Catenuloplanes niger: one gene and its partner. The protein of the gene in region 2 interacts with the protein of the main gene of each other region in a pairwise test. Links are inferred from orthologs where the notes say so. Each region holds a gene or a part of one and is shown on either strand. Other genes may lie near its edges. The genes, in order: J2S44_RS10775 and J2S44_RS24355.

What was found.
Region 1: the proteins of J2S44_RS24355 (region 2) and J2S44_RS10775 interact in binary tests that used the Bacillus subtilis proteins (3 or more experiments, as listed by UniProt). The link is inferred for Catenuloplanes niger from one-to-one orthologs.

Annotation. Positions count from the first base shown.
Region 1 is NZ_JAVDYC010000001.1:2,497,210-2,501,023, reverse strand. What follows is about bases 402-3,326. They hold J2S44_RS10775 (MMPL family transporter), read right to left. Parts: upstream 2,953-3,326; coding sequence 850-2,952; downstream 402-849. Outside these bases: J2S44_RS10785 (hypothetical protein), read right to left, coding at 1-284; J2S44_RS10765 (hypothetical protein), read left to right, coding at 3,604-3,814.
Region 2 is NZ_JAVDYC010000001.1:5,463,007-5,472,137, reverse strand. What follows is about bases 2,922-6,756. They hold J2S44_RS24355 (efflux RND transporter permease subunit), read right to left. Parts: upstream 6,413-6,756; coding sequence 3,122-6,412; downstream 2,922-3,121. Other genes in these bases: J2S44_RS24350 (MarR family winged helix-turn-helix transcriptional regulator), read left to right, coding at 6,521-6,756; J2S44_RS24360 (MFS transporter), read right to left, coding at 2,922-3,053. In the rest of the region: more of J2S44_RS24360, read right to left, coding at 1,848-2,921; more of J2S44_RS24350, read left to right, coding at 6,757-7,036; J2S44_RS24345 (MFS transporter), read left to right, coding at 7,074-8,960; thrC (threonine synthase), read right to left, coding at 9,008-9,131. UniProt on the Bacillus subtilis protein: Required for self-resistance to surfactin, an antimicrobial lipopeptide surfactant produced by B.subtilis. Also required for swarming motility.

The DNA of each region.
Region 1 (3,814 bases), 3.0 Mb from region 2 along the record:
ACGTCCAGTAGGTGGGAGCGCACCGGGCAGTCGGCGGCGTGGACCGGGCACAGGTGGCTGGTGGCGTATCGCCGGCCGCAGTCCCGCTCCTCCACCGCGACCTCGCCGGTGAGGGACCGGGCCGACCGGACGGTGATCTCGGCCGGTGGCTCGCCGAACGTCGCGGTCTCGTGCCACACCGCGACCGCCGCACAGGCGTCGTCGGCGACCGGCGGCAGCGGGCTCTTCAGGAACGCCATGGCCGAGGAGACCTCGCCGACCAGCCCGGACATGATCTCCAGCATTCGCTGGGGCGCCTCCGCGCCGCCTGCCCCCGGACCCACCGGTCCGGATCGGTCGGGCCCGCTCCGGCTGGGAACGTCATGCGTCCTCCTCCCCGTGTCGCCGGCCGCCGCCGGTCATCGCCCGGGCCGGCGGCCGAGCCGATCATGCAACACGGACGCCACCGCAGGTCAGAGCGGTGTGCGGACCGACGGGGGAGGGCTGAGATCTCGATCACGCGGACGGCGTGAGCGGCGGGAAGGCGGGCCTCCTCACCGCGCGCGACGATGTGGATCTCATCATTCGATGATCACAAATGGTGGTGACGTCGGCACACTGGGTGCGCAATGCGATTCAAGCGTTCATTCGCGTCGATCCCGAAATGAACGTTTTCGCAGGTGAATGCGGTGGGGCGGGCGGGACTCGAACCCGCGACCGAGGGATTATGAGTCCCCTGCTCTAACCGGCTGAGCTACCGCCCCGGCGCGGGGATCGTATCCCGTACGCGTGTGCCCCGGCCACCGGCAATCGGCCGGGACCGGCCTTCTTTGATCAAGCGATACCAGGTCTATATCGGCCGAATATCGGCTAAACGGAGATCAACCGGCCGTCCTTCTTCGCCGAATCATCCGGGCCGCCCGGTGCGCGCCGGGACAGCCGGCTCGGCCACCACACCCGGTCGCCGAGGTCGTGCACCAGCGCGGGCACCAGCAGCGACCGGACCACGACGGTGTCCAGCAGCACGCCGACCGCGACCGCGGTGCCGAGTTCGGCGAGGATGACCAGCGGTACGACCGCGAGCGCGGAGAACGTGGCGGCCAGCACCACGCCGGCCGAGGTGATCACGCCGCCGGTGACGATCAGCCCGCGCAGCACGCCGGACCGGGTGCCGTGCGCGATCGACTCCTCGCGGACCCGGCTCATCAGGAAGATGTTGTAGTCGATGCCGAGCGCCACCAGGAACACGAACGCGAACAGCGGGATGGACGCGTCGATGCCGGGGAAGCCGAACAGGTAACGGAAGATCAGCGCGCAGATGCCGAGCGTGGAGCCGAAGGACAGCACCACGGTCGCGATCAGCAGCACCGGCGCCAGCAGTGAGCGCAGCAGCAGCGCGAGGATCACCGCGATCACGGCCAGCACCAGCGGGATGATCACGTTGCGGTCCCGCTCGTTCGCGTCCTGCGTGTCCAGCTGCACCGCGGTGTAGCCGCCGACCACCGCGTTCGCGCCCGGCACCGCGTGCGCGGCCACCCGGATCTGCCGCACGGTCTCCTCGGCCGCGGCGCTGTCCGGCTCGTCCGCGAGCGTGGCCTGCAACTGCACCCGCCCGTCGACGACCTTGGGCGGGCCGGCCGGCGCGCCGCTCTCGCTGACCGGGCGCACGCTGTCGACCGACGCGACGGCCTGCACGGCCTGCTGGACGGCGCCGAGCGCGGGCGCGGACACGAAGATCGTGGTGGGCGAGCCGGAACCGCCCGGGAAGTGCCGGGCCAGCGCCTCCTGGCCGGTCACCGAGTCGGTCTCCGCGGTGAACAGGTCGGACTGGCCGAGGCCGGTGCTGCCGACCTGCAACAGGCCGAGCATGCAGACGGCGAGCGCGAGCGCGGTGCCGATCCAGGTGACGCGCGGCCGCTTCTCGACCGCGCCGGCCACCCGGGTCCAGAGCCGGGACTCCGTCGCGGTGCCGCCGGTCACCGGGCGGCGCGGCCAGAACGCCCACCGGCCGCCGAGCAGCAGCAGCGCGGGCAGGAACGTGAGCATCACGATCAGCGTGGCGGCGATGCCGACCGCGGAGATCGGGCCGAGCGCCCGATTCGAGTTCAGGCCGGAGAAGAGCAGGCAGAGCAGGGCCGCGATCACCGTGGCGGCGGACGCGACGATCGCGGGCGCGGCGCCGCGCCACGCGGCCTTCAACGCGTCGACGGTACGGTCGAAGCGTCCGAGCTCCTCCCGGTAGCGCGCGATCAGCAGCAGCGCGTAGTCCGTGCCCGCGCCGAAGACCAGCACGGTGAGGATGCCCTGCGCCTGTCCGTCCAGCTTCACCACGTCGTTGTCGGCCAGCAGGTAGACCGCGGTCGCGGCCAGCCCGAACGAGACCGCGGCGGCCAGCAGCGGGATGATCCACAGCACCGGGCTGCGGTAGACGACCAGCAGGATCACCAGGACCACGCCCGCGGTGACCAGCAGCAGCGTCAGGTCGAGCGAGCCGAAGACCTCCTTGAGGTCCGCGCGCAGCCCGGCCGGCCCGGCCACGTGGACGGTGAGGTCCGGCGACTGCACGGCCGCCCGGACCGCGGTGATCACCTCGTTGACGTCCCGGGCGTTGTCCACCGGCACGACGAGCTGCAGCGCCTTGCCGTCGTCGCTGTCGTCCACGTCCGGCAGCGGACCGAGCACGCCGTCCAGGCCGGCCAGCTCCGCGCGGTCCGCGGCGGCGCGCCGCCGGTCCTCGGCGGTGATGCCGGAGTCCCGCTCGTAGACCACGATGGCCGGGATCGCGGCCCGGTCGGTGAAGGCGGCGGCCTCGTCCGCCGCCCGGGTGGCCTCCGCGTCGGCCGGCAGGAACGCGGTGTTGTCCGTGGTGGAGACCTCGCTGAGCTTTCCGGAGTAGGGCCCGGTCACCCCGGCGATCGCCAGCCAGCCGAGCACCACGGCGACCGCGATCAGGACGGCACTTCGGGTGCGCATGACCACTCCCCAAATCGACGCAACAAACGACGCAACAGCCGTCAGGGTAGTGGTTCGTGAGCCGGCACGCCTCATCGGAGTGTGGAACACCGGCGGCGCCTGCGCCGCGAAACCCACCAAGCGCACCCAAACCCGGACGTCCGGCCCCGGACGTCGACGGAGACGCGTCAGGCGGTGGAGGGAGAAATCCGGGACACGTCAGCGGTCCGGAAGAAGGAGCGGCGGAGGCGAAGCCCTGGAACCGCTCGCCGGGGCACCATCAGGTCCCGGAAGCGGCACACGCGAGAGGCCACTACGCCCGCGGGCGTAGTGGCCTCTGTATTCTTGCTCCCCCGATTGGACTCGAACCAATAACCTGCCGGTTAACAGCCGGCTGCTCTGCCAATTGAGCTACAGGGGATCGTGCACCGCTCGGGCCTCGGATCTCTCCGCTCCCTGGCGACGGGAACAACCTTACATGACCACCTGGGGGGTTCTGCCACCGGGTTACCCGACCCGGTCGTGCCGAGTTTTCGGACATTTCAGTGACTACCGCACACGGGGGCATGGCTCAGGGGCAGGATGGGTACGTACCCCGGCAGCAACACACGACAGGCGCGACAGTGCTGCCTCCAGGTAGCGCTGCGTCAAGGCACGAGAGGAGCCGCCACCATGCGCGGAAAGCTTCTGTTCATCGGCGGGCTGGCCGCGGGGTTCGTCCTGGGCGCCCGCGCCGGCCGGGAGAAGTACGAGGAGCTGCGGGTGCAGGCCCGCAAGGTCCTGGACCACCCGACCGTGCAGGAGGCCGCCGGCGTCGCACAGGCGCAGGCGAACCGGCTGTACAGCGAGGGCAAGGACAAGCTGGCGCACAGCAAGATCGGCG
Region 2 (9,131 bases):
GAAAGTACGGTCCGGTTCGAAAGTCACGTGTCGCGAATGGTGCACGATCGCATGTGGGCCAGGGGGCCACATCGGGGCGGCGATGATCGACGCTTTGTGAAAGGCTTTCTCCATGCGGCAATTGCAGTTGTTCACGTCGGCGGGAATGGCGAAGATGCGAGATCGGACTGCGTCTCGTAATTACTCTGCCGCGCGTGACAAATTCCGTCGGGTACATGAGCGGCGCCGCTATTGGGGAAAGCGCCGCGGTCACATAGACCGACTGCGCCGGGAGTACGGCTACCCCTACGTCGAGGCCGTGGCGGCCGTCGACGGTGTGCGCCGTGGCTCATCCCCGGCTCGCCACGCGGCCCCCGCTCCGCGAACACGCCCGCCCGACCACGCAACCGCCGCACCACGGCTACCTTCACGCGACTACGCACTCACCGCGCCGCAAGCGCCTCCGCACGACCACGCCGCCGCCACGCCGCAGGCGCATCCGCGCGACCATGCAGTCACCGCGCAGCAAGGTGCTCCCCAAGCGCCTCCGCGCGACCACACGCCTACCTCGCCGCAGACATCCCCACGCGGCCACGCATCCGCCACGCCGCAGATACGTCCACGCGACTGCGCCCCTGCCACAGCACAGAGGACCTCACGCGGCCACATCCGCGCGACGCCGCAAGCGCATCCGCGTGACCACGTATTGGCTGCACCGCAGAGACCCCGGCGCGACCATGCACCCTTCATGCCGCCGACAGCCTCGCGGGACCGCACGCCCGCCACGCCACAGGCGCCCGTGCGCGACCACACGGCGGCCACGCCGCCGACGCCCCATGCGCGGCGGCACGCCCGCCGCGTCGGGGACGCCCTCGGCTGGCCGTGCGGCCGCGACGCGGCACGCGGGTTCGGGTGACGATGCGACTGCGGTGCCGCAGATGTCGCGCGACGGCGTGCCGGCCGTGCCGCGGGCAGCTTCGTGTGATCACTCGGCTGTCCGGCGGCGGGGGTCCGCGCGCGACCGCATGCCTGCGGGACACGAGAGACTCCGTGGTGGTGGCCGATCCGCGGCGCCGCAGTCCGATCCTGGTCGACCACGTGGGCCCGCGGGCACCGCGATCCGGCTCGGCCGCCAGGCGTATGCCACCACTGCCACAGGTAGGTTCCGCCAAGCGTGCGCGGCTGCTGCGGTGGTCATGTCACGCCCGATATGTGCCGCTACCACCGCAGTGAGGCTCCGCCAACCGCGTGCCGCTACCGGCCGGGCAAGTCCCCCGTCAGCCCCGTGCCCCAACCGCCGCAGGCCGGGCCGGACACGATGCCCCAACCACCGCGGGCACGACTCGCCGGGCGTGTACTCAACCGGCCGGGGCGGGACCGAACGCGTGCACCAACCGCCGCGGGGCAGGGCGCGCCGGGAAAGTGGTGGTGCCGTCGAGTGCGATTCGGTGGACGGCGAGATGGCCGGCATCACGCATTCGAAGGCGGGTATGCCTGCGGGGCCGGTGGGCTCGGCTGTCTGCCGAGAAGCGCGAGCTGCCGCCGGAAGGTTTCCGAAAAGATGCAGGCGAGGAGTGCGGCGCCAGCAGTGAGGAATAGTGCTGCCCTGCTCAGAGAGAAGTCGGCGGCGACTTTCGCGTGAAATCAGGGGCACTGCGCATCGTGAATTGCCCGGCGGGCTGCGGCCGGTGAGTCACGGTTACCGAAGTCGGGTTGTGGCGCGATGGCACGTCCGCCCAGAATGCGGCGTCGGGGGAAAGTCACGTCGGCGGCCGCGGGGGTGCGAATTCCGCAATTGGCCGCGGTCGGATCGGCCGGGAGACGGGGCATGGGGTGGGGAGCGGGCGGGAGGCGCGCGGGTGAAGGGGTCAGGGGGTGGTGCGGTTGCGGGTGGCGATGGCCCAGCCGCAGGCGTAGAGGAGGGTGACGGCGCCGCTGGCGACCATGATGTGGCGGGGGTCGACGTGGTCGATGACGGCGGCGACGGCCAGTTGGCTGATCGAGATGGCGATGGTGGTGAGCATCAGGTCGGTGGCGAAGACGCGGCCGCGCAGCGTGTCCGGGACGGCGCTCTGGAGGGCGAAGTTGGAGAGCATCCAGTTGGTGCCGCCGGCGAAGTGTGCGACGAAGACCAGGGCGACCAGCAGTGGGAACCATGGGGCGAACGCGGCGGTGGCGTAGGCGAGGCCGTAGACGGCCATCGAGATGGCGAGGCCGGGCAGCAGCCAGGTCTGGTGGTCGAGGAGGCGGCGGGTGGCCAGCGGGCCGGCCAGGACGGCGGCGCCGCGGGCGGCGAAGAGGATGCCGACGCCGGCCGGGCCCACGCCGTAGGCGGCGACGACCAGGGGGAACGCGGCGATGACGCCGTTGCCGAGGCCGACGGCGGACTTGACCGTGATCAGGGCGCGGAGGCGGGGGCTGGCGCCGATGTGGCGCAGCGCCTCGCGGATCGCGGCGAACGGGTGCGGTGGTGGGCCGTCCGGTGCGGCGGCCTGGAGGGGGCGGCGGATGCGGGAGGTGAGGAACGCGGCGATCAGCAGGCCGGCGCCGGCCATCGCGAAGCACGCGTACGGGCCGGCGAAGCCGCTGACCACGCCGCCGACCGAGGCGCCGACCACGACCATGATGCCCCAGGCGCCGCCGGCCAGCGCGTTCGCGTCGGGCAGGTCCTCGGGGTCGACCACGTTGGGCAGCGCGGCCTGGGCGGCGGGCGTGTAGAAGGCCTTGGCCACCGCGACCGCGGCCATCGCCAGCAGCGCGAGCCATGCGGTGCCGGCGTCCTGGACCGTGAAGAGCAGCAGCGAGGCGACGAGCGCGGCCAGGTTCGCGACGATCATCACGGTGCGGCGGTTGACCCGGTCGACGACCGTGCCGGAGTACGGCAGGAGCAGCGCGTTGAGGCCGGTGTCGACGGTCATCACGAGCGCGCCGAGCACGCCGCTGCCGGTGAGGTCGGTCAGCAGCACCAGCAGCGGGACCATGATGAACCAGTCCGCGCCGAAGACGACGAGTTCACTGAGGTAGAGCCGCCGGAAGTCCGGGTTCCGGGCCAGCAGCGACAGGGGTGAACTCACAGAGGGACCTTACCCAAATGATCAAGGCGCCTTCCGGACGGATCCGGAAGGCGCCTCGAACCGATCGGCTACTCCTGCGGCGGCAGCGGTGACTTGTTGCTGCGTGGCAGGCGGAGCACCTCGAACTGGTCGGTGCCGTCCCGCAGCGCGCCCGAGGGTGCGGCGGGCGGCTCCGGCGTCGTCTCCGGCACCGAGTCGACCCGCTCCACCGGGGCGGCGGCCGGAGCCGGGGCCGCGACCGGGGCGGGGGCCGGGACGCCGCCCCGTACCTGGTCCGCCTTGCGCGCCCGGCGCTCGGCGCGACGCTCACGCCGGCCCTCGACCAGCGTGTAGAGCGCCGGCACCAGCAGCAGCGTGAGCAGCGTGGAGCTGATCAGGCCGCCGATGACCACGACCGCGAGCGGCTGTGAGATGAAGCCGCCCTCGCCGGTCAGGCCGAGCGCCATCGGGGTGAGCGCGAAGATGGTGGCGATCGCGGTCATCAGGATGGGCCGCAGCCGGTGCCGGCCGCCCTCGATCACCGCCTCCTGCACGCCGTACCCCTGCTTGCGGTACTGGTTGATCAGGTCCATCAGCACGATGGCGTTGGTGACCACGATGCCGACCAGCATCAGCACACCGATCAGCGCGGGTACGCCGAGCGCGGTGTCCGTGGCCAGCAGCAGCAGGATCGCGCCGGTCGCCGCGAACGGGATGGAGACCAGCAGGATCAGCGGCTGGACGATCGAGCCGAACGTCGCCACCATGATGATGAAGACGATCGCGATCGCGGCCAGGACCGCGAGGCCCAGCTGCGAGAACGCCTCGGCCTGGTCGGCGCTGACGCCACCGATCTCCCAGCTCGCGCCGGCCGGCGGGGTCAGCTCGTCCAGCTCGGTGGTCAGCGTGGTGGTGGCCGCGCCGATGTTGGAGCCGCTGACCGTACCGGTGACGGTGACGCTGCGGTCGCCGTTGATCCGGGTGATCTCGACCGGGCCCTGCACCTCGTTGACGTCCGCCACGTCGTCCAGCGGCACGATGCCGCCCGGCGTCTGCAGCGGGTACGCCCGGAGCGCGGCCAGGTCCGCCGGGGCGGTGCCGCCGAGGTCCAGCACGACGTTGCGCTCGCCGGCACCGGTCAGCGTGACCTGCCCGATCGGTGCGTCGCGGAACGCGCCGGAGACCAGCTGGCCGATCTGCGCCTCGGAGAGACCGCGCGCGGTGGCCGCGGCCCGGTCGACCGTGATGTCGATGCGCGGCACGCTCTCGGCCAGGTCGCTGGTCACGTCCGTGACGTCCGGCGTGGCCGCCATCGCGTCCTGGACCTGCTTCGCGGCCGCGGCCAGCGACTCCGCGTCCGCGGCCTTGACCACGACCGCGAGCTCGTTGCCGCTGAATCCGCTGCTGGAGTCCGCGCCGACGGTGATCTCGCCGGCCGACGGGCCGAGGTCCTCGAACTCGCCGCGCAGCCGCTCGGTGAACGCCTCGGTGTCGACGTCCTCCTCGAGCGTGACGGAGTAGCTGGCGCTGTTCGCGCCGCTGCCGCCGCCGGTGAACAGCGCGGACTGGCCGCCGCCGCCCACGGTCGCCTGGTACGACTTCACCTCATCGGCGTCGGACAGCACCGCCTCGACCCGCTTGGCCTGCGCGTTCGTCGTCTCCAGGCTGGTGCCGATCGGCATCGTCTGGGAGATGCTCAGCGTGTCCTGGCCGGACTGGTCGATGAAGTTCGTCTTCAGCTGGGTGGCGAGACCACCGGTGATCGCCAGCACCACGACGCCGATGCCGATCGTGGTCCAGCGCCAGCTGGTGGCGAACCGGATGACCGGCAGGTAGGAGCGCTGGAGCGGGCTGCGCAGCTCCTTCTCCTCCGCGGCCTTGCGGGCGACCTCGGTCTCCTCCGCGGTGCCCTTCGGCGGGCGGAGGAACCAGTAGGCCAGCACCGGGACGATGGTCAGCGACACGATGAGCGAGGCGATCAGCGCGACCGTGACCGTGATGGCGAACGGTGCGAAGAGCTGGCCGACGAAGCCACCGACCAGCGCGATCGGCGCGAACACCGCGACCGTGGTGAGCGTGGACGCCAGCACCGCGCCGGCGACCTCCTGCACGCCGGTGGTGATCGCGCGCAGCTTCTCCTCGCCGTACCCGAGATGGCGTTTGATGTTCTCCAGCACCACGATGGAGTCGTCGACCACCCGGCCGACCGCGATGGTGAGCGCGCCGAGCGTGAGCAGGTTGAGCGAGTAGTCCTGGATCCACAGCGCGATCAGCGCGACCAGCACGGAGAGCGGGATGGAGACCGCGGTGACGATCGTGGACCGGACGGAGAGCAGGAAGACCAGGATGACGATCACGGCCATCACCAGGCCGAGCAGGCCCTCGGTGGCGAGGCTCTCGATCGACTTCTCGACGAACGGCGCCTGGTCGAAGACGACCGTGAGCGTGGCGCCGCTGGCCGCGGCCAGCTCCGGGAGCCGGTCGCGGATCTCCTCGGAGATGCGCACCGCGTTGCCGTCCGGCGTGGCGGTGACGGAGATGCCAAGGCTGTCCACGCCGTCCGTGCGCGTGTAGGACGTCGGCGCCGCCTGCACCTCGGCCACGGTGGCGACGTCGCCGAGCCGGACCGCGCGCCCGCCCGTACCGCTGAGGTAGATGTTCTGCAGGTCCTCGAGGGTGGTGATCGGCGTGCCCACCTGGACGGTCAGCGTGCGCTCGCCCTCGGTCAGCGTGCCGGCCGGGACGGAGACGCCGTTCGCCTGGAGCGCGGTGGCGATGCCGGCCGGGTTGACGCCGGCCGCGCCGAACTTGGCCAGGTCGGGCGTGATGGTGATGCTCGACGTGCGCGCGCCGGTGACCTCCGCGGTCCGCACGCCTTCGATGCCCTGGAGCTCGGGCAGCACGCTCTCGTTGAGCGTGGCCGCGAGCGCCGCCTCGTCCGCGCCGCCGGACGCGGCCAGCACGATGGCCGGCAGGTCGGCGGTGCTGCCGGCGAAGACGGTGGGGTCGACGTCCTCCGGCAGCTGGGCGCGGATCCGGCCCAGGTTGCTCTCGATCTTGGAGACGGTCTGGGTCAGGTCGGTGCCGAACTCGAACAGGACCTGGACCGTCGCCACGCCCTCGCTGGTGGTCGACGTGACCTCGTCGAGGCCCTCGATCCCCTGGACGCTGTTCTCGATCGGCTCGGTGACCCGCTGCTCGACGATCTCCGGCGACGCCCCGGGGTAGGAGGCGAAGATGAACGCAGCCGGGAACTCCAGCGAGGGCAGGAGCTGCTGCTTGAGGGACGGGATGGCGAAGGCCCCGAAGCCGGTCACGATGATCGCGATCAGGGCGACGAGACCCCGGTTCGCGAGACTCAGTCTTGCGAGCAAGGACATGAGCAGACTCTTCTCCTGCTGGGGTAAGTTAGCTCGACACGAATAGTTTGCCTTACGCGAACAAGTTGCCCACAATCGGGGACATCCCGTAGTTCACAAGGACCTGCGGTGCAGAAGGACCCAGACGGCGAGACGGCAGGAGACGCGGTGGCCGACGAGGACAAGGACCGGCTGATCGCGCAGATCATGGAAACCCAGCGCCGCCTGCAGTACCTGTTCGCGCACGATCGGTCCAACCCGCTCTTCGACGCGCATCTGACCATGCCGCAGCTCAAGATCCTACTCATGCTGGCCGCGGGCGGCGGGGCATCCGGGCAGGAACTGCAGCGCTTCATGGGCGTCAGCCTGGCCACCGTCACCGGGATCGTGGACCGGCTCGTCGCCCACGATCTGGTGGAAAGACATGAGGACCCGAACGACCGGCGGGTACGGCGGGTGATGCTCACGCCGCACGGCCGGCAGACCGTGGAACGCATCATCATGGCCGGCGCCGAACGCCAGGCCCGCGTGCTGTGCCGGATGTCCGCCGCGGACCTGGGCGTCGTCCTGCGGGCCACGGAGTTGCTGGTCGGCGCGGCGGAGGCGGACGCGGCCGCGGAGCGCGCCGGCGAAAACCTCCGGTAACGAAAAATTATCTGTTTTGTCCACATAGCCTGTAGGCATGGCCCGCCGCACGCTCACGCTCTGCGCGCTACTCGGCGCGCCGCTGCTGGCCGGCACGAACCAGACCTGGCACGGTCCGGCGCTGCGCGACCTCGCCACCGAGATCGGCGGCCCGACCCGGGCGGCCTGGATCATCTCCGCCTCGCTGCTCGCCGCGATCACCGCGGCGCCGCTGGCCGGGCGGCTCGGCGACCGATACGGGCCGAAGAGGCTGCTCCAGGCCGGACTGCTGACCACGGCCGCGGGTGCGGCGCTGGGCGGGCAGGCCGAGTCGATCCGCACCCTGATCTGGGCGCAGGTGATCTACGGCGTCGGCGCCGGCACCGCGCTCGTCCTCACCCACGTGCTCACCACCCGGATGGCCGGGGCCGAACAGCGGGCGCCGTTCCAGAACGCGTTCGGGGCCACCTACGCGGTCGCCGGCGTGCTCGGGCCGGTCCCCGGCGGGCTGCTGGCCGACGCGCTCTCCTGGCGCTGGCTGTTCCACGTGACGGCCGGCACCGCGTTCGTGCTGCTGGTCGTCGTCACGCTGACCGTGTCCGGCGCGCACCAGCGCGAACGCGTACCGCTGGATCTGGCCGGGATCACGCTGATGGCGCTGATCGGCGCGGGCGTGCTGATCGCGGTGTTCTGGGCCGGCGCACCCGGCCGCGGCCTGCCCTGGTCGCTCGGTGCGGCCGGCGTGACCGCGCTGCTGATCGCCGCGTTCGTGCGGGTGGAGCGCCGGGCCGCGGTGCCGGTGCTGCCGCCGGAGCTGTTCACCGGCACGGTGTTCCCGACCGCGTCCGCGATCGGCCTGCTCGGCGGCGCCGCGCTGTTCGTGACCGTGGCGAGCCTGCCGCCGTACCTGCAGCTGGCCCGCGGCGGCAGCCCGGCCGGGTCCGGGCTGGCACTGCTGCCGCTCTCCACCGGCATGCTCCTGTCCGTGGTGGCCGGGCAGGTGGCCGTGGTCCGGACCGGCCGGTACCGGATGCTGACGCTGGCCGGCAGCATGCTGGTCGCGGTCGGACTGCTGATCCTCGGGCGGATGGAGACGACCACGCCGCTCCCGGTGATCCTGCTGGCCACGCTGCTGATCGGGCTCGGCCTCGGGCTGGTCTTCCCGCTCGTGCAGCTCGCCGTGCAGAACGGCACGGACGCGCGGCACCTGGGCGTGGCCACGTTCGCCAGCCTCTACTTCCGCTGGTTCGGCGGCGCGGTCGGCCCGGTGCTGTTCGCCGCGATCGTCGCCGGTTCGCTACCGCCGCGGCTGTCCGACGCGAACGTGATGAGCACCCCGCAGACACCCGAGGGAGTGGCCCTCTACCTGCGCGTCTACACGGACGGCGTGCACACCGGGTTCCACACGCTGGCGGTGCTGCTGGGCGTGGCCGTGGTGCTGTCCTGGCTGCTGGCCGAGGTGCCGCTGCGGGTGACCACGCCGGTGCTGGCACCGGAGATGTTCGGCATGGCGCCGGCCACCCGCCCGGTCGACGAGCTGGAACGGGTGCTGGCCGCGCTGGCGCTGCGCGAGGACGCGGAACGCCTCTACGGCGAGCTGGCCACGCGCGCCCGGACCGGCGTCGGGCCCGGGGCGACCTGGCTGCTCGGCCGGATCGGCCGGAAGGGGACGCTGCGCCTCGACGGGTTGCCCGCCCACCGGCTGCTGCCGCCGGACCGGGTGACCGGCTGGCTGGCCGAGCTGCGGCAGGCCGGGCTGGTCACCGGCGAGCACGACCTGACGCTCACCGCGGACGGCGACGCGGTCTGGCAGCGCCTGGCCGAGGCCCGCACCGAGACGCTGGCGCGCCTGCTGGACGGCTGGCACCCGGACATGAGCCCGGAGGTGGTCGCGCGCCTGCGCCACCTGGCCCGCGACATGCTCGCCGGCCCCTCCCCGCGCTGAACGTCGCGGTCCCCGTGCCGTTCCGGAACGGCACGGGGAACCCCGGATCACGCCAGGTCGAGCGAGCGGGCCGCGGCGAGCACGTCGTTCGGGATGGTGGTCGGGGACGGGGCGGTGGAGATCGCCCACTCGGGGTCCTTCAGGCCGTGGCCGGTGACGGTGCAAACCACG